One region of the Hahella aquimaris genome, then DNA from elsewhere that is predicted to be linked to it. Evidence: predicted binding sites of a transcription regulator. Region 1 holds the regulator's gene; each other region holds the start of a gene.
The links. Region 1 encodes PhoB, which activates phosphate uptake and scavenging genes when phosphate is short. Its sites were predicted from a motif close to TGTCATANNNNTGTCANA; they were not measured.
Positions count from the first base shown of each region.

Region 2: a site for PhoB is predicted at 2,915-2,932, ahead of O5O45_RS23395 (UTRA domain-containing protein). Genes of this name have one in related genera too.
Region 3: a site for PhoB is predicted at 2,424-2,441, ahead of O5O45_RS24780 (PhoX family protein). Genes of this name have one in related genera too.
Region 4: a site for PhoB is predicted at 1,430-1,447, ahead of O5O45_RS18005 (N-acetylglutaminylglutamine amidotransferase). Genes of this name have one in related genera too.

Region 1 covers NZ_CP132203.1:5,043,269-5,048,318, reverse strand. Annotated here, with positions in the region: gene O5O45_RS22275 (response regulator) at 1-798, shown strand, start outside; gene phoR (phosphate regulon sensor histidine kinase PhoR) at 805-2,133, opposite strand; gene phoB (phosphate regulon transcriptional regulator PhoB) at 2,190-2,882, opposite strand; gene ubiA (4-hydroxybenzoate octaprenyltransferase) at 3,021-3,923, opposite strand; gene O5O45_RS22255 (monovalent cation:proton antiporter family protein) at 3,973-5,050, opposite strand, start outside.
Region 2 covers NZ_CP132203.1:5,291,644-5,296,693, reverse strand. Annotated here, with positions in the region: gene cheD (chemoreceptor glutamine deamidase CheD) at 1-534, shown strand, start outside; gene O5O45_RS23405 (protein-glutamate methylesterase/protein-glutamine glutaminase) at 585-1,670, shown strand; gene O5O45_RS23400 (GNAT family N-acetyltransferase) at 1,667-2,128, opposite strand; gene O5O45_RS23395 (UTRA domain-containing protein) at 2,132-2,842, opposite strand; gene O5O45_RS23390 (purple acid phosphatase family protein) at 3,206-5,050, shown strand, end outside.
Region 3 covers NZ_CP132203.1:5,601,017-5,606,066, forward strand. Annotated here, with positions in the region: gene O5O45_RS24775 (fatty acid desaturase family protein) at 1-293, opposite strand, end outside; gene O5O45_RS24780 (PhoX family protein) at 469-2,385, opposite strand; gene O5O45_RS24785 (dienelactone hydrolase family protein) at 2,568-3,428, shown strand; gene O5O45_RS24790 (DUF2339 domain-containing protein) at 3,432-5,050, opposite strand, start outside.
Region 4 covers NZ_CP132203.1:4,081,284-4,086,333, reverse strand. Annotated here, with positions in the region: gene O5O45_RS18015 (malate synthase G) at 1-814, shown strand, start outside; gene O5O45_RS18010 (MarR family winged helix-turn-helix transcriptional regulator) at 894-1,361, opposite strand; gene O5O45_RS18005 (N-acetylglutaminylglutamine amidotransferase) at 1,576-3,348, shown strand; gene ngg (N-acetylglutaminylglutamine synthetase) at 3,433-5,050, shown strand, end outside.

The DNA.
Region 1 (5,050 bases):
CAGGTGACGGTGGAAGAAGCCATCAACGGGAAAAAAGCGCAGATCCTGATGAATAAGACGCACTATGATCTCATCCTGTGCGACTGGGAAATGCCGGAAATGTCAGGACTGGAGTTGTTGCAGTGGGCGCGTGGACAAGACGCCTACAAGAAAACCCCCTTCGTAATGGTGACCAGCCGTGGCGATAGAGGCCATGTGGTGGAGGCGGTGCAAAGCGGCGTTTCCGATTATCTGGGTAAACCCTTCAGTCCCGAAATGCTGGCGCAGAAAGTCAACAAGCAATTGGCCGCCAAGCTTAAACGCGCTGCTGGTGAAAAATCCTCTTCCGCCCGTTCGGGCTCTGATTCCGCTTCCGTACTGATGCAAGCGTCTGACAGCGCCAAGCAGGCCTCGGCTCCGGCCGTAACGCCAGGCCCGTTTGCTGATAGTGCAGCCTTGCTGACTGGCGGTTCCGCATCGCCCAGAAAATCAACGCCGGACGCAACGTCAGGCAAAAAAGCGCTGGCGCAGATTCGTTTTGCTGAGTTCAACCTGCCCTGTGTGATAAAGGCCATTACTCTGACCGAAGTAAAGGTGGTCGCCAAGCGGGGGCAGAAGTTCCCGATGATTCTTGATCCTGCCGTGGTGGATATAGAAGTCGACGATGGCGAAACTCTGGAGCGGATCAACGGCTACGTGCACATGCTGCAGGCGGTGGAGAAGCGGGTGGACACTGACTTTATCAGCATCGTTATTCGGTTTGTGGATGAAGACCCGGATAAGATGGCGTCGCTGTCCAAGTTTATCGCCAAATTCTAAACCTGCTTAATCTCTGACATCTTCGGCTTCCGCCAACGCCTCCGCAGAAGCCATGCGACTGCGCGGGAAATGGCAGGTAAAGGTGCTGCCTTCGCCGATGTGGCTGGTGATTTCCAGCTCGCCATCATGATTGATCAGGACGTGCTTGACGATTGCAAGTCCCAGGCCTGTGCCGCCGGTGTCTGCAGCCCTTGAAGGGTCAGCCCGGTAAAAACGTTCCGTCAGTCTGGGAATATGCAGGGGATCGATGCCGATGCCGCTGTCCCTTACGGCGAAATGCACGCCTTTCTTATCCTCGAACCAGCGCACCCGAATCTCGCCATTGGGAGGTGTGTATTTCACTGCATTCATAATGATATTGGAAAAGGCGCTGTGTAATTGCGTTTCGTTGCCGGTAAGTCCTGCTGGGCTATCCAGACTCAGCTCTATGCGGTGGCCTTTTTCCTGGCTCAGGGCGCGTGCGTCGTCGCAAATGGCGCGCAACATGCTGTCTACATCCACCAATGTAGCTTTGAAGTTGGAGCCATCGTTCTCAATGCGGGACAACAGCAGTAAATCATTGACCAAGGCTTCCATACGCTGCGCTTGTTGCTGCATCTGATTCAAGGCGCGATTCCAGCGCGGAGGCAATTCGTCAGCGTTGTCAATGAGGGTCTCCAGATAGCCGGATATGACCGTCAATGGCGTACGTAGCTCATGCGATACGTTAGAAACGAAGTCGCGTCGCATTTCTTCCAGGCGGTACAAGCGCGTCACGTCCTGCACCAATAGCAGACGATCGTCTTCCCCGAACAACGTGATATGAAACTGTAACTTCAAGTTGGGATTATTGGGAGCGTTGAGGATCAACGGCTCCTGGTATTTCTTGGAGGTGAAATAGCGTTTAAAAATGGGGGTGCGGATCAGGTTGTAAATCAGCTGACCCCGGTCGGTCGGGTACTTGAAGCCCAGTAATTTCTCTGCGGATTGGTTCCACCAGTCCATGGCGCCTTCGCTGTTGGTCATGACGACGGCGTCTTTGAGGGCGTTGGTGGACTCCTGGATGCGGTCGATCATGGCTTGGAGGCGATCGCGTGAGCGATAGTGCTGAACCTGAAGACGATGAATCCCGTCGAACAGATCTCCCCACAGTCCACGGCTCTCGGGAGGGTCTTCCATTTTCGCCTGATACAGCCAGCGGTGCATGCGAAACGCCTGGGTGAGCGTCCAACCAAGATAGGCGGTGAGACCGAACACCAGCGCCCAGGCCACCGAACCGATAATAAGGCCGACAACGATACAGCCCAGCAAACTGTAAACCAGTAGCCGTACATAATGACGCCAGTGATTGCGCATGCGTTTTATGAATACTTCTTTTGGAATTATTTATTTTTTAAGACGGATCGCGGCGCTTATGGCGCTCGGGTCGAAAAGCGATAGCCCGTCCCACGCACGGTTTGAACCAGATGATGATGACTGGGCTCCAGTGCTTTGCGTAAACGTCGAATATGCACGTCCACCGTGCGTTCTTCCACGTAGACGTTGCCGCCCCATACCTGATCCAGAAGCTGCCCGCGAGTATACACCCGTTCTTGATGGGTCATAAAGAACTGCAGGAGCTTGTATTCCGTGGGGCCCATGTTGAGCGCATCGCCCTTGGCGGTGACGCGGTGGCACACTGGATCGAGGCGCAGCCCTTCGACTTCAATGGGGGTCTCCATACCTTGTACGGCGGTGCGACGCAGCACCGCTTTCAGGCGCGCAACCAGTTCTCTGGGGGAGAATGGCTTGGTGATGTAATCGTCCGCGCCCACTTCCAGACCCTGGACTTTGTTGTCCTCTTCGGTTTTGGCGGTGAGCATGATGAGAGGGATTTCCGAGGTGTTTTGGTCACGCTTTAATCGGCGTGCGAATTCAATGCCGCTGACGCCGGGAAGCATCCAGTCCAGCAGTATGAGGTCCGGCTTCTGATCAATGATCAGCGCATGCGCTTCCCGCGCATCCCCGGCCTCCAGATAGTCATAGTCAGCCATTTCCAGAGCGACTGCGATCATTTCCCGGATGGCGGGCTCATCGTCCACAATGAGAACTTGTTTGCTTGCCATGCAAAACACCTTTTTGAATACTCGATTGCCGAATTATTACAACGGCGTTTTGTTACAAGTATATGACAGGCGCTTAATTAATGTGATGGAAATGAGCCCGGCCGCTCTCGGTCGGGCTGAAAGCAAGGCGGGACGGGCTTAGAGACGGAAGACAAACTCCAGCGCCAGGCCAAGAAATACGGCGGCGCCGACCCAGTGATTGTTAAGGAACGCCTTGAAACAGTGCTGGGAACTGCGGTCGCGAATCAGGTGCTGTTGATATACAAACAGCACGGCGGCGACGATCAGAGAAACTTGGTAGTAAACGCCCAGTTCGTATTGCGCGCCAACCATGAACAGGATGCCCAGCGTCAATACCTGCAGGCCCGCCACCGCGGCGCGATCAGCCTCTCCAAATAGAATGGCGGTGGACTTCACCCCGATTTTGAGGTCGTCTTCCCGATCCGCCATGGCGTACATGGTGTCATAGGCGACGGTCCATACCACCGTTGCGGTATACAGCAGCCATGCCTGCTGCGGCACAGCGTCCAGTTCTGCGGCGAAAGCCATGGGGATGCCCCAGGCGAAGGCCGCGCCCAGTACGACCTGGGGCAGGTAAGTATGGCGCTTCATGAAGGGGTAAGTAGATGCCAGCGCCAGCGCTCCAGCGGAAAGATAAATCGTCAGGGCGTTGGTGAACAGCACCAGTATGAAAGAAACGCCAACCAGAACGCCGAACAAGGTGAGAGCCTCTTTTTCCGTCACCCGGTTCTGCGCAAATGGACGGCCTTTTGTACGCTCGACGTGCATGTCTATACGGCGGTCGGCGTAGTCGTTGATGACGCAACCAGCAGAGCGCATAAGCAGAACGCCGACGACAAAGATGAACAGGTTCTTGATGGAGGGGGCGCCCTCTGAGGCCAGCCATAGCGCCCAAAGCGTTGGCCAGAGCAACAGGTAAGTTCCGATAGGACGGTTCAGTCGCGTGAGATCGATATAAACCGGCAATTTCGCCTTGATTTGCTCCGCCAGGGATGGAAGTGGACGCCCTTGGGATTTCATAGCCAAACAGAATCCTGATCTAGTATATGGTTTGCAACTGCGTTCAAGTTCAGCCGCCCAGCAACTTGTTTTCCGCCTGTTCGACCTGATCCGCCGAACCATGCAGAATCAGCGTATCGCCGGGCTGCAGAATAAAATCGCCGGAGGGGTCGAAGAACTCCTCATCTCCGCGCCGAATACTGTCGACATTACAGGCCGCCAGCTTCATTTGCCCCAGAGAGCGATGGCAGCTGTAAGCGCCATCCGGCAGCGTCAGCGCATGCAGTTTTTCCAGCGGCGTACCGTCGGCGCCTACCAACTGGGAGTTAATACCCGGGTAATAACCGTGTAGCATTTTGTAGCGGCTACGGCGCACTTCCTCAATTTGACGATGAATCTTCCTGGCCGGCGCGCCCATAAGAGTAAGCACTTGAGTCACCAACATCAAGCTGGCCTCCAGCGTCTCCGGTACGATCTCCGTTGCTCCTGCTTCCAGTAGCAACGGCATTTTGGAATCATCCGCCGTGCGCACCAGGATAGGCACATTGGAGCCGGTGGAGCGGACTTTGCGAATGACCGCCAGGCTCTTGTCCACATCGGCATAGGTAATGATCAGCAGCCGCGCGCGCTCCAGACCCAGCGCCTTGAGAATATCCAGACGTTCGGAGTCGCCGTAGTGCACAGGTTCACCAGCGGCCGCGGCCTCTTTTACCCTTACAGGGTCTTTGTCCACGGCGGTCATGGGCAAATTGCTGCGGCGCATGAAGCGGGCGACGGTTTGTCCGACCCGACCGAAACCGCAGACAATGGCGTGTCCTTCCAATTCGGAACAGGCGTCGGTCAACGCTTCCACGCGGGTCTGGGCGACGCTCTGACCTTTATCTGAGGGGAAGCGTGCGCTGAGGTAGCGCGCCAGATTCATCAGCCAGGGCGTCAGGGAGATGCTTAGAATGACGGTGGTGATCACCACCGCGCCGGCTTGTTTGGATATCAGCTGGAATTTCTCGCCCAGTGCGAACAGGGCGAAACCGAATTCGCCGCCCTGGGCCAGATAAAGCCCGGTCTTCAGCGCTACGGCCTTGTCTTTCTGGTGACGATAGGCGAGGGCGCCGATCAGCGTCGCTTTGGCCAGCAGGAGCATCGCGGTG
Region 2 (5,050 bases), 250 kb from region 1:
AAAATCATGCCCGGAGAATATTACGTCACCAACCAGCAGGAATTGATCGGCACTGTGCTCGGCTCTTGCATCTCCGCCTGCGTGCGCGACCCGGCTTCGGGCGTGGGCGGCATGAATCACTTTATGCTGCCGCAAAATGCAGGCGGCGGCCGCATGGATATCCTCAGCGATGCATTTCGCTACGGTAACTACGCCATGGAGCATTTGATCAATGACGTCATGAAGCTGACCGGCAAGCGCAGCACCCTGGAGGTGAAGATATTCGGCGGCGCCAATGTGATTCGCGGCATGAGCAGCGTAGGAGAGAAGAATATCGACTTTGTGCGCCGCTATCTGGAGGTGGACGGTTTCAAAATCTCCTCTGAGGATGTAGGCGGCGATTATCCGCGCAAGATTCTGTATGACCCCACCAACGGCAAAGTCATGATGAAGCGACTGAAGTCTCTGCACAACGATACGGTGATTCAACGTGAAGAACACTATATGGACGAGTTGAGCCATACCAAGGTAGCGGGAGATGTGGACCTGTTCTGATCGAGATGGAGGTTTCCGGCGCATTTGAACGAATAATGACGAGGAACAATATGAGCAGCGGAGCGGGGAAGGTATACAAAGTCCTGGTCGTGGATGATTCTGCGCTGATGCGCAAAATCCTGGTGGAAATTCTCAATCAGTCGCCGCATCTGCAAGTGGTGGACACCGCCGGCGACCCTTATCAGGCGCGAGAGAAAATCAAGGCGCTTAATCCGGACGTCATCACCCTGGATGTGGAAATGCCGCGCATGGACGGACTCACCTTCCTGCGCAACCTGATGCGTCTGCGTCCCATGCCGGTGGTGATGATTTCCAGTCTCACCGAGCAGGGCGCCGCCGTGACCCTGGACGCTCTGGAATGCGGCGCGGTGGACTTCATCGCCAAGCCCAAAATTGATTTGCGCGAAGGCATCGAAGAAAAAGCCCAGGAAATTATTGATAAGGTCATCACCGCTGCGCGCATCCCTCACGACAAACTGCTTCTCAAGCAACAACGGCTGCAAACGCAGCACCAGAAAGTCGCCGCCGGCGAGAGGCCGCAACCGGTTTTCGCCACTACGGACAAGCTGATCGCCGTCGGCGCTTCCACTGGCGGACTGGACGCCATTCGCGACCTGCTGGACGGGTTGACCATGGACCTGCCGGGCATCGTCATCACCCAGCATATTCCCGGCGCCTTCTCGCGCTCCTTTGCGGAGCGTCTGGACCGGCGTCTGCCGATGAAGGTGGAAGAGGCCTATGATAACGCCCCCATTACCATGGGACGGGTGTACATCGCCCCCGGCGAATATCATCTCGAAGTGGTGCGCACTGGCGCCAAGTATGTGTGTCGTCTCAGTGAGACCCCGCCGGTGAATCGTCATCGCCCCAGCGTGGATGTGTTGTTCGACTCAGTGGTCAAAGCCGCCGGCGCCAACGCCATGGCGGTATTGCTGACCGGCATGGGCAAAGACGGCGCCGCTGGACTGTTGCGTCTGCATGAAGCGGGCGCTTACACCATCGCCCAGGATGAAGCGTCCAGCGTGGTGTGGGGAATGCCCGGCGCGGCGGTGAAACTCAACGCCGCCGATGACGTTTTACCCCTGGAAAAAATCGCTGCCTCCGTGAAGCGCTGGTATGCGGAGAACCCTGGCTAGGCGCGCTGATCGCCGTCGCGCGCCAGCTCGACAAAATGCGCATCTTCCCCGGTAATCCGGTAGCCATGGCGACGGTAGAAGCGAATCGCCCCATGGTTGTCTTTGAAGCTGGAAAGGGTGATTCGGCGCTGCGTCTCTTGCGCCAGACGATGTAATTGCGCCATCACTTGCGACCCCAGTCCCTGACTTTGCGCCTCTCTAAAAATCAGCGCCAAATGCAGATGCAGCGCGTCCTCATGCAACCGATAGCAGAGCAGGCCGACCCGTCTGTCGGCGCTGACGATCCAGTACAGATCCTCCAACGCGTAGCGGCTGTGGAAGCGCTGGGTTTGATAGTCTTCATCCCATCCGAACGCGGTGTCGATGGACGTATAGAGCCCCGCTTTATAAGCGGCGAACGCCTCGCTGAGCTGGTGTGTCTTGAGAGAGATAAATCTTACGTCGGCGTCTTCGCGCATGCCTCAGCTACCTTGTCCTTTCACTCGCATTTCAATAGCGTCGTGCAGCCAGAATTCTCGCTCCAGCGCGATAGGTTCGCCAGCGACTTTTACCTGCCGCTCCAGTTTCAGAGAAGGGCAGCCCTCCCGCACCTGCAAATGTTGCGCATGGCTGTGGCTGAGAGGCGAGGAGGAAATACTGACGTCCAGCTCTCTGGCCCGATAGCCGTATTGTTCCCGCACCAGTGCGGTGAGAGACCCAGCCAGATCGTGGGAGAGCAGGTCAGGGAAGGCCGATTCCCGAAAGTAGCAGACTTCCAGCAGTACCCAGCGCTGGTCCACTGCGCGGCGACGGGTGACGACAAAGGCGCTCTGCGTCGGCGCCTGTTTTAGCGCCTTGCTAACCTGAATTGGAGGCGTCTCCTGCACGGCGCTGAGCAATTCCGTCGTCAGCGCCCGATGCTGACTGATCGCCTCTTCCTGAATACTGCTGCTGCGGGTGGGATCGTAGATAAACACTGGCGGCGCCACGAACCAGCCCATGCGATTCAGACGATAGATCAATCCCTGTGACTCCAGCGCGTGCAGGGCGTCGCGGGCGCTGACGCGGGAGACTTCGAATAGGGCGCATAAGGCGCGTTCCGAGGGAAGCTTGCTGCCGGCGGGCAATTCGCCGTTGAGAATGCGCTGCTGCAGTTTGGCGGCGAGAGACAGATAAGCGGCTGCCTGATTCACAATTCATTCCTTACGTCTTTTCCGGCGCGGACCCGCGCCCGGTGTTGGCTTTGGCGCATTACAGCGAATCGGCATGACATAAATATGACAGTCTGGTTCGTACCAGCGGTCATAAAACTGCCTTGTTTATGAAATTTTATGGAAATTCCAATGAAATATTCCAACTTTATCTTGGTCCGAACCAGATGATTCGCCAGTTATTAACACGACGCTGATATTGACGTGTTGGTAACCGGGCGCCGGGATGCGCCTGCGAGGCGGCAAGCCGCGAAGGCAGGACCTGACACATACAGGCCCTGTCGCTTCAGACAAATAGAGGGACGCTGTTTGGCTGCCGGATTCATAACCTACAAGGAATATCTCATGCTTCATAAACGACTTGCTTGGTTGGCCTGCGGTCTCGCCTTCGCTCTGGCCGGCTGTTCCGGCGACCAGGACCCCACCGACCCGCCTGGCTCTGATGTCGAGCCGCCGAGCAGCGCCACCGCGCCGGATTTTATCGTGCAACCCTATCTGCAGGCTCCCGCATCTGACCAAATGACGGTGATGTTCGAAACGGGAGAAAGCAATGCGGAAGTATGGGTGCGCCCCTTCGACGGCAAGGGCGAATTCACCCGCGTCAGCGCGGAGTCTCATTCCCTCGACGGCTTGGTGCGTAAAGCGCCGATACATCAGCTCAGCTCCAATACGTTGTATGAGTACTACGTGGTCACCAAGGTGTTGGGGGAACAGCGGGCGACGCCGCGTTACGCTTTCAAAACCTGGCCCCAGGCGGGGGATGGCGTGGAGCAGGCGCGCGTCATCGCGTTGAGCGACACCCAGTTAGATCGGGATGAGTACGCCAAGGTGCTCACCAATGTGGTGAACCAGGGTTTTCTGCAACATGAATGTGACGCGGCGAAACCACAGACCTGCGCGGAAAACATCGCCGCCATCACGATTTCCGGCGATGTGGTGCAAGTGGGCGGCAATCGCCAGAACTGGCGCGAGCAGTTGTTCGGCAGTCTCGCCGCCATCACGCCCTATGTGCCGCTGGTGACTGTGCCCGGGAATCACGATTACTACAGCGACGCTGAATTACGTCTGTATCGCAGCTATATGGCTCCGCCGGAAAACGGTTCTATCGGTTACGAAGACAAGTGGTACTACCTGGACTACATGGACCTGCGTCTGGTCGGGCTGGACAGCTACACGATCTCCGGCGCCCATGGCGCGTTCAACCGGGATACGCTGGCGGTGCAACGGCAGTGGCTGAAAGAAACGCTGAGCGATGCGGAAGTGCAGGGCAAGCACTTTGTGCTGGGAATGTTCCACCATGGCTGTCTGTCGGAAATGTGGAACGTCGGAGAGAGTATCGGCAGTTGCGAAATGGTGGCGGAACTGGAGCAATACAGCGCTCGCACTGGCGCCGTGACGGGGCATCTGTTTGGCCACACTCACGCCTATTCCCGAGGACAGTCCCGGGATGTGAACCATCTGTGGCTCAACGCCGCCAGCGCCTCCGGGTACATCGAACCGCTGGACGATGCGGATCATCAGGCCAAGCAGATCCGCGATTACGACACCTTCGAGATCAGTCGCAGCGAGTTCGGTTACAACCTGCTGACCTTCCATTTTGGCGACGCGCCGACGATGACGTTGGAACGGAAGAAAGGCGGCTTTGACGGCGACACCGAATTCGCGGTGGTGGACAGTCTCACCTTTGCTGTTGAAGACAACGTCAATCTACCTCTGGTGACGGCGGGAACCGGCGAGCAGGACGCCAACGCCGTGGAGTTGGGTGTGCAGGTGGCCATGCCGGATGCGGTGCGCGCAGTGCATTGGCAGGTGTCGGAAAGCGCGGATTTTGACGGCGTGGTCTACGATATCTGGGGCAATCGCACGCGCCGCCAGAACTGGTACTACGGTCCCGCCGATGAGGTCGAGGGCAATCATGAAAGCGGCTATGTCGCTATCGACACGCAGGCGGATGCGGACATTTTTAATCTGCAGCTGAGTGACATGTTGAACGCCGCTCCCGTACGCGTCGGCGGCGATGACTACTACCGCTGGAACAAGCGCTACAGTGAGCAGAATACCCATACGTCCAGTTATGACGCCTACGCTGGCCAGAGCCGTCCGGAACTGACATTGCGTCCGGGGACGACCTGGCATTGGCGCGCCCGGGTGCGGGATGCGCAGATGAACTGGTCCGCCTGGAGTGACGTC
Region 3 (5,050 bases), 560 kb from region 1:
GGAACCAGCACCGGCATCCCCGCCAGCCAATGACCCATCTGATCATTCAGCCATTGGTTGCGAAACCAGGAGCGATGTGAGCAGTCATGCAGCAAAATACCCAGCGCTAACTGCCGATTGGCGAGAACCACGAGTGCGAGAATCAAAGTGAGAACATTAGGATAGAGAGCAAAAAGCGCGCTCACACCGATGATCAGCCCCCAAGTAGTCACGAAACCCATCATGCCCCGAAAATTGGAGCCCTGTCTTAATTCTTGTTGTTCTTGTCTGGTGAGATAGCTGTCGAGTTTCATTGCCGTCATCTAAAGTGTGAACGCAGATTCATACTATTAAGATTGCCGACGCCGGAGAATGGCGTAATCTTCCAAACCATTGGCGAAAACGCTCAACAAATACTCATCCATTAAAAAAGCCGGAGCTGCTTCCAGTCTCCGGCTTCCCTTGTGATCAGGCGATCCTGACGGCGAATTAACTGCCTATGCGGCCCCCGCCGGACTTATTAATCGCCACCACGGATGGGCGCGGCGGAAGGTCGTTACGGAAATCCGGCCAGCGGGTAGTGGGCTGATCGTATGTACCCTCTTCACCTGGGTGCTGCACCGAGCAGAAGAAAGACTGATTGTCCGGAGTGAAAAACGGCCCACACAGCTCCGCCTGTAAGGGCGTGCGCAGGAAATGCTTGGTCAATGCGCGGGCTTCGCCGGACACCGCACAGGCCCATACGCCGTCCGCGACGCCGTCTTTGTAGGCGCCGTCAGTGGCGATCCAGAGGTTGCCGTGATTGTCGAAAGCGCAGTTGTCCGGGTCGGCGAACCAGCCGTTGGCGGAAATATCCGGGTGATATTTCGCGCCTTCCGTCTGCGGATTGCCGGCGACAATGAACATATCCCACATAAAGCGATCGGCGGTATGGTCGCCATCCGGCGGCGTCATCTCGATAATATGGCCGGACTGGTTTTTGGCGCGCGGATTGGCGGCGTTGGTGTCGCCTTCCTTACGCTTGCTATTGTTGGTCAACATGACAAATACGGAGCCGGTGCGCGGATTCACTTCCACATCTTCGGGGCGATCCATGCGCGTGGCGCCGAGCAGGTCCGCCGCCTTACGCACATCAATCATCACATCGCCCTGATTGCGAAATCCGTTGGCCGCCGTCAGCGGGCCCTGACCGAAAACCAGCGGACGCCAGGTCACCAGACCGCCATCAGTGAACTCCGCCACGTAAAGGGTTCCTTCCTCCAGCAGACGCATATTAGCGGCGCGATTGTTCGGATCGTACTTGTTCTTGCTCACAAACTTGTAGACATATTCGAAGCGTTGATCGTCGCCTGTATACGCCACCACTCGGTTGTCCTTGTTCACATAGACATTGCAGCCTTCATGCTTGCAACGGCCCAAGGCGGTGCGTTTTTGCGGCTTGGAATCAGGATCGAACGGATCGATCTCCACCACCCAGCCCACATGCAGCGGTTCGTTGGGGCTTTTCGCCAGGTTCCAGCGATCATAATAATTGGCCCAAGCGTATTCATGTTCGCCGGACAAGCCGAAGCGCTTATAGTTTTCTGCTTCTTTGGTTTTGGCGGGATCGCCTTTGAAGTAGTTCTGCACGTTTTCTTCAGCGGTCAATACCGTGCCCCAAGGCGTCACGCCGCCAGCGCAGTTGCCGTAGGTGCCCAGGGTTCTCACCCCGTCCTGAGAGATCGCGGTGCGCAAACGGTCGCTGCCGGCGACGGGACCTGTCATACGCATCTCCGTTACCGGAGTAATGCGACGATTGTATTTTGAGCCTTGCACCACCGCCCACTTGCCGTCGGTTTTCTTGATTTCGATGATGCTGAGGCCATGCGCCATCATGTCGATATCCGCCTGCGCCTTGCTCATCTGGTCTGTCTTCGGCGAACCAGGGAACATCAGCTCGGAGATAGTGTATTCATGATTCACAGCCAGCAGGCCATGATCTGAATTGTCGGAGCCCAACGGCAATGACAGGAAACCAACGAAATCGTTGTTATAACCAAACTGTTTGGACTGCGCCTGCGCGCTCTGGTTACGGGGATCAAACGCCGGCGCATCCGCTAAAACTTTATCGCCCCAGCTGATCAGAACGTCGTGTTCGTAACCGGGCGCCACATGGAATGTTTCGTCCTGGCCGTGAGGCAGCTCGGTGAAAGTCAGTTCACCCTTGTCCGAGCCAGCCATGATTGCGCTGCAGCCAGTCAGAGAAACGCCTGAAGCCGCCGCGCCCGCGGCGAAACCGCGCAATACGCTGCGCCGGGAAGTCCGCGCCTGCAAGATGTCAAAGAAGTTCCGGCCCTGCTCAGGACTGGAGGGAATGTCGTCAGAGTCTTTTATTTCCCAACCATATTGAGGATGTTGTACAGTCATTTTTTTAAACCTTAACAGCGTTGATCCGACAGCACTTTTACTGCAAGTAAATGACAGTTTCGTGAACCGCGCCTGTTTCGGCTAAAGATTTTCGTTAGGAAAGCAGTATCCAAAAACAAGCATGCGCCTGCGCGGCGACAAGTCGCGGATCAATAGCGGATCAACAAGAGAAGGAGCTTTCCATGGAACAAAAGTTCATCCGGCTTTACGACGAATACACGCACTCCACCATGAGCCGCAGAACCTTCATTGACCGTCTGACCAGACTGGCTGGCGGGACTACTGCGGCCATGGCGCTTCTGCCCCTGCTGGAAAACAACTACGCACAAGCGGAAACCATCGCCAAAGACGACGCGCGCGTCAGCAGCGAATATGTCGAATACCCAGGCGGCGACAGCGCAATTCGCGCCTATCTCGCCAAACCCAAAACCCCATCCGGGCCGCTGCCCGGCGTAGTGATCATCCATGAGAATAAGGGTCTGCATCCGCATATCGAAGATGTAGCCAGACGCGCGGCGCTGGCGGGTTTCGTCGCCCTGGCGCCGGACGCCTTAACCCCACTGGGCGGCACGCCGGATGATCAGGACAAAGCCCGCGGTATGATCGCGCAACTGGACGGAGAAAAAACCCGCTTGGATTTTGAGGCGGCGGTAACTTATGTGAAAAAGCGCAAGGACTGCAACGCCAAAGTGGGCTGCGTCGGTTTCTGCTGGGGCGGCGCCATGGCCAACCAGTTGGCGGCGCACTCACAGGATCTCGGCGCCGCCGTGGCCTTTTACGGCAGGCAGGTGAGCGCCGCTGACGCCGCCAGGATCAAAGTCCCGCTGCAACTGCATTATGCGGGTCTGGATGATCGCATTAACCAGGGTATCCCCGACTACCGCGAAGCCTTGGACGCTGCTGGCGCGCGCTATGAACTGCACATGTACGAGGGCGTCAATCACGCCTTTCATAATGACGCCAACGCCGCCCGCTATGACGCCAAGGCCGCTCAGTTAGCCTGGGAACGCACCATCACCTTCCTGAAACAGGCCTTGACCTGAGGCTCACTCCACTCCATTTCCCGCTTCCGACGCAGGCGCTTTCTCAGCGCCCTCCCGGGGCGGAACCGGAGCGAAATAACCCACCAGCAGCAACACTACGCCGACGCTGATAAAGGCGACGATACGGGCCACGGTGCCCGTGCCGGAAAGATCGAACAGGAACAGTTTGGCCACCACCGCCACCATCAATCCACCGCCGACCATCCACACCGAACGATGCGCCCTGCGCGCACCGACCAGCATGCACAGCATGCCCGCAATGCTCCACAGCAGACTCATGCCGCTCTGCACCACGATGGACGACACCATGTCGTCGAAGCGATAAGGTATCGCCAGACTGAAATGGAAAGCACGGAACAGGGCCGCGTTGAGCCACAGGAAGCAAAATGCCGCCACCACGCCATAAGCCGCCACTCTCTGTTGCAGCGCTTCCAGCGCGCCATGACGGCGCACTTCCGACCAGAGCACCCATAACGCCAGCAGGTTCACCAGATCAAGCGGATTGAACAACGCCAGTCCCTTGTCCGCCGGCGCAACCATATTGCTCCACAACAGCCACAAGCCAACACTCGCCAGCAAGGCGCGTGGCAGCCACTGCAACAACTCACGCGGATAGCGGATGAAGGGCCAGATAGCAGTCAGTGCGCGCCGCAAGAGCAACAACGCAAGAGCTGGAATCAATCCCCATACCGCCTGCCCGGCCATCGTTTCACTGTCATATTTGCCGGTGATTTCAAAATGAACCTGCCAAGTGACCGCGAACACCAGAGCGAATAGCATCACACAGTGAAACAGGCCAATTGGCGCGCGGATACGGTCCTGCATCAGGCGCAGATATCCGAAATGCGCCGCCCACGCCACAGGGAACGCCAGCCAACCGACATTGACATACAGCGCCCGGTATTCCACCACGTAAACCAACAAAACAAACAGTATCGCCGGCGCCAGCAGTAACGCCGGGTACGCCGCCATCGGCCATTGGAAGCGCATATATGCAAGCGCAAAGACGCCGATGAAAACTGTATAGAACAGCAGAAACGCCGCCGCCTCCATCGCTGACGGATATTGCTCAATGGCTTCAGTTCCGCCCGCCAGCGAGCCTAACGCCACCGCCACGCCCAGCACCAGCGCATTGACCATGTCCGCCGGTGCAAAATACCGGCTCTGCTCGCCGCGCCAGACGAATATCCCCGCCCATAACGCATACGCCACCAATGCCATGGACGCCAGGAAGTCCGCATTCAGCCACGCGATAGCGCGGGCGTCTACCTGATAGTTCGTAAAGAGGTGAACCACTCCAATGACAAAACTCGCCATCGCCAACCAAGGCAAGTGCGGCGAGCGCCATCTTCCCGCAAAAAACTGGCAGGCCATCGCCGTCAGCACCGTGAACAGACTGCCGGCTATCGGCAGGTGCGTATCGGCGATGTGACGATGAATCTCAAATAAACCGCCCGCCATCCACCATGCATAAGCCCACAGTGACAGGATAATGGGCGCCCATTGCACTTCCTGGCGCAACAGCCGTTCCTGATAACGCGTCGCTATGCGGGCGGCGAGACCGCCTGCGATGGCCACCAGCAAGGTTCCAATAAAGTCTGCGTTCAGCACAAACCATTGCG
Region 4 (5,050 bases), 960 kb from region 1:
TACCGGATTCCTGGATCGTACTGGCGATGAAATCCACACCAGTATGGAAGCCGGTCCTGTGGTGCGTAAGGCGGCGATGAAACAGCAGCCATGGATTAACGCCTATGAGGACTGGAACGTGGATACCGGTCTGGCGGTAGGCCTGAAAGGCAAGGCGCAGATTGGCAAAGGCATGTGGCCGATTCCCGATGAAATGGCGCAGATGCTTCAAGCCAAGATTGGTCATCCGCAGGCGGGCGCCAACTGCGCCTGGGTGCCGTCTCCCACTGCTGCGACCTTGCACGCCTTGCATTATCACAAGGTGAGTGTGGCGGCGCGTCAGGAGGAGATCGCTTCCCGTACGCGGGCGTCGCTGGACGATATCCTGACCATACCGTTGCTGGGCGACCAGGCTTTGTCCGCGCAGGATATTCAGCAGGAGTTGGATAACAACGCGCAGGGTATTCTGGGGTATGTGGTGCGTTGGGTCGATCAGGGCGTGGGATGTTCCAAAGTACCTGACATTAATGATGTTGGCCTGATGGAAGACCGCGCCACGTTGCGCATTTCCAGTCAGCATATCGCCAACTGGCTGCGTCATGGCGTTTGCTCGAAAGAGCAGGTGCTGGAAACCATGCAGCGTATGGCGGCGATTGTAGACCGTCAGAACGCCGGCGACCCCGGTTACCGCAATATGGCGCCGAACTTTGACGACAGCGTGGCGTTTCAAGCCGCATGCGACTTGGTGCTGAAAGGGTGCGAGCAGCCCAACGGCTACACTGAACCGTTGCTGCACGCCTATCGTCGTAAGGCGAAAGCCAAATTCGGCGGTTGATCCCGTAGCTGAATGCAAAACGCCCGGCTTGAAGCCGGGCGTTTTTGTTTGTGGACGAAGGGCGCGTTGCGACAGTTTCTTAAGTGACGGAACCCACCGCCAGCAATGGCGAAGCGTCAATATCGGTGGCGTCCATCATGTCCGCGACCTTGGCGAGACTGGCCAGGATCAGATATTGTTCCCATTCCGGCAAGTTATCGAAGCGGGAGGTGAACAGTTCCTGCAATGGCCGGGGGGCGCCAGCCAGCACTTCTTTGCCTTCATCCGTCAGCACCAGATAAATGCGCCGCTTGTCCACCGAGTCGCGGATGCGCGCCACCAGACTTTTCTTTTCCAGGCGGTCCACGATGCTGGTGACCGTCGCCTGGCTCAGACTGATATTCTGCGCGACCTGGCTCATGGTTGTGTTTCTGGAGTCGCCGATTGAACGAAGAATTAATAACTGCGGCGCGGTGAGTCCGGTTTCTTTGCCCAATTGCTTGGAGCGGAGGTCCGCTGCACGAATAATCCTTCGTATCAGGACCAATACTTCATCGTGTCGAGTCATGGGTAAATTACATCAATGGAAAAACTCATATTATCCTTCATACTTGTTGGGCTATCCACCTTTTAATTTGTGACATAAATATTACATGACAAAATTTTAAAATAGCCTAATAACAGAAGTATAGGAGGCTTTGTGCTATTCGTTTACTTTGTTGTCAAAGTAAATGTGTGCTAATATTGATCAGCTATATGTATGAACAAACCAAGGAGTTCTTATGTGTGGCATATGCGGAGAGATCCGCTTCGACAACCACTCGCCCGATTTAAATTTCATCCGACACGCCAACGACATTCAAACCCCCCGCGGCCCGGACGCCGAAGGCGTCTTCGTTCAGAACAATATCGCATTCGGCCACCGGCGCCTGAAAATCATGGACCTTTCCGACGCATCCCAGCAGCCGCTGTACGATCCTGCGTTAGGATTGGCGCTGGTGTTCAATGGCGCTATCTACAACCATCGGGAATTGCGATCTGAACTGGAAGGGCGGGGTTATACATTTTACTCCGATGGCGATACGGAAGTGGTGTTGAAAGCCTATCACGCTTGGGGCAAGGATTGCCTGACCCGTTTTAACGGGATGTTTGCGCTGGCGGTTTGGGAGCGCGACAGTGGTAAAACTATGCTGGCCCGCGATCGTCTCGGCATCAAGCCGCTTTATTTTCAACATGACGCCAAGGTGCTGCGTTTCTCTTCTTTTATGCCGGCGCTGGCGAAAGCGTCGGACTTCAACGCGCGGATCAATCCAAAAGCGTTGAATATGTATCTCAACTTTCACTCCGTGACACCGGCGCCTGATACGATTTTTGAAGGCATCTACAAAGTACAGCCAGGAACCTGGATGGAACTGGATAACACCGGAAAGATCCAGACGAGCAGTTACTGGAGTCTTGCGTTCGGCATGCAACCCGGGGATGAGTCTCTGACCGCTGAAGATTGGCGCGATCGCCTGCTGGAGGCTCTGTTCGCGTCCGTGCGCCGTCGCAATAACGCGGCGGTTGAGGTCGGCGTACTGCTTTCCGGCGGCGTCGATAGCAGCCTGCTGGTCGGGTTGCTGGCGGAAGTGGTCCCGGACGGATTTCAGACCTTCTCCATCGGCTTCGAAGCGGTTGGCGGCGAAGAGGGGGATGAGTTCCACTATTCCGATATCATCGCTAATCACTTCGGTACTCGTCATCATAAGATTCAGATCGCCTCTGACCGCATGTTCTCGGCCTTGCCGAAAGCCATCGATGCGATGTCGGAGCCCATGGTGAGCCATGACTGCGTGGCGTTTTATCTGTTGTCCCAGGAAGTCAGCAAGTATTGCCGGGTGGTGCAGAGCGGGCAGGGCGCCGACGAGGTGTTCGGCGGCTATCACTGGTATCCGCCACTGGTGGGTGCGCAGGACCCCTACGCCTGTTATCGCGAGGCGTTTTTCGATCGCAGTTATGAGGAGTACAAGCAGACAGTGCAGCCCCGCTGGATAGCGCCGGATTACGCCGGCGAGTTCGTCAAGCAGCACTTTCTGCGTCCTGGCGCCGATGACCCGGTGGATAAGGCGTTACGTCTGGATATGAGCGTCATGTTGGTGGACGACCCGGTGAAGCGGGTGGATAACATGACCATGTCCGCCGGATTGGAAGCGCGGGTGCCGTTCCTTGATCACGAACTGGTGGAGCTGGCCGCGCGCATCCCATCGCCTTTGAAGGTGAGAGATGAAGGCAAATGGATTCTGAAGGAAGCGGCGCGCCGCGTGATTCCCTCTCAAGTGATCGACCGCCCCAAAGGTTATTTTCCGGTGCCTGCGCTGAAGTATCTGCGTGGCGCCATTCTGGAATGGGTGAAGGAAGCCCTGTCCACGCAAAGCGCACGGGAGCGCGGCCTGTTTGATCAGGCGTATGTGGACAACCTGTTGTTGTCGCCCGATATGCACATTACGCCGTTGCGCGGCTCCAAACTCTGGCAGCTTGGCCTGCTGGAGCTTTGGCTGCAGCGCCACAATTTATAACGGTAAGCATTATTCAGCCGTGAAGCCCGCAGCGTCGTACCGGCGCTGCGTTAAGCAACCTCAGGCACGAAAGGTTACATCAATATGGCTATTACACCCCGCCACCATCATGAAAGGATGTTGCGCAAACAAATGCCGTCATACGAATCCATGCAGGCGGAACATATACGCGCCGACGCGGACGCGGACGCTCCCAGAAATGTGAGCGTTCACTGCGGCTGGGGGCGTCTGCTGCTGGCGAATACGTTCGAAAGCCCGAAAGAGCTGGCGAAGAGTCTGGCGGAAGAATCCACCGGCGATCGCGATATCGCGCTCTACGTAGCGGACCCGCATGTGGTGCTGAGTCATGCGCCGCAGTCGCTGTTTCTGGACCCCTCCGACACCATGCGCTTGTGGATGAGTCAGTATCGTCCGCGTACTCGCGCCCTGCCGGGCGTCACCGTCAGACGCGCCAGCAGCACGGCGGATGTGGAAGCGCTGAATGCGATTTTCACCCAGAGAAAAATGGTCTGCGCGCCGGTGAATCATGTACTCGCGCATCGTCACTCCAAGGATGTCGTCTATCTGGTGGCTGAGGCGTTGGGCAGCGGCAAGATCATCGGCACCGTGATGGGCGTGAACCATATCAAAGCCTTTGGCGATCCCAGCAAGGGCTCCAGCCTGTGGTGTCTGGCGGTGTCCCCGGACAGCAAGACTCCGGGCGTCGGCGAGGCGCTGGTGCGCTACCTGGCGGAATACTTTCAGACGCGGGAATGCCAGTACATGGACCTCAGTGTGCTGCATGACAACTACGAAGCCAAGGCGCTGTACGAAAAGCTCGGATTTCAGGCGATACGCACCTTCGCGCTGAAAAAGAAAAACGCCATCAACGAGAAGTTATTTGTTGGGCCGGAGCCATCCGCGAAGCTGAATCCCTACGCAAAAATCATCGTCAACGAAGCCATGCGTCGCGGCATAGAAGTGGTCATCGACGATGAGGTCAACAACCTGTTCACCCTTAGCTTCGGTGGTCGTCGCATACGTTGCCATGAATCCCTCACCGATATGACGACGGCGCTGTCCATGTCGCTGTGCCAGAACAAAATGCTGACGCATCGCACCTGCGCCCGCGCCGGCCTGCGGACGCCGATATATCAGCTCTATCAATCACGGGAACAGGCGGAAGAGTTCCTCGCCGATCATGGTGCGGTGGTGGTGAAGCCCCTGGATAGCGAGCAAGGCAAAGGCATTTCCGTGGATATCCGCAATGTGGATGACCTGCACGCAGCCATCAGCAAAGCGGAAAGCGTTTCCTCTTCTGTGCTGCTGGAGACTTATCATCCGGGGTTCGATTTGCGGGTGGTGGTGATCGACTTCGATACTGTGGCGGCGGCGATTCGTCGTCCGGCGGAGATCTACGGCAATGGACGCGACTCCATTCGCACACTGGTGGAAAAACAAAGCCGTCGTCGCGCTGCTGCGACGGGTGGGGAAAGCCAGATCCCCATAGATGCGGAAACTGAGCGCTGTATTCGCGAGGCGGGCTATGACTGGGACAGCGTGCTGCCAGTGGAAGCGCACCTGTTTGTGCGGCGCACCGCCAATCTGCATACCGGCGGGACGCTGATTGACGTCACCGACGATCTGCATCCCGAACTGCGAGCGGCGGCGGAAGAAGCCGCCAGAGCGCTGCAAATTCCGGTGGTGGGGATGGACTTCATCG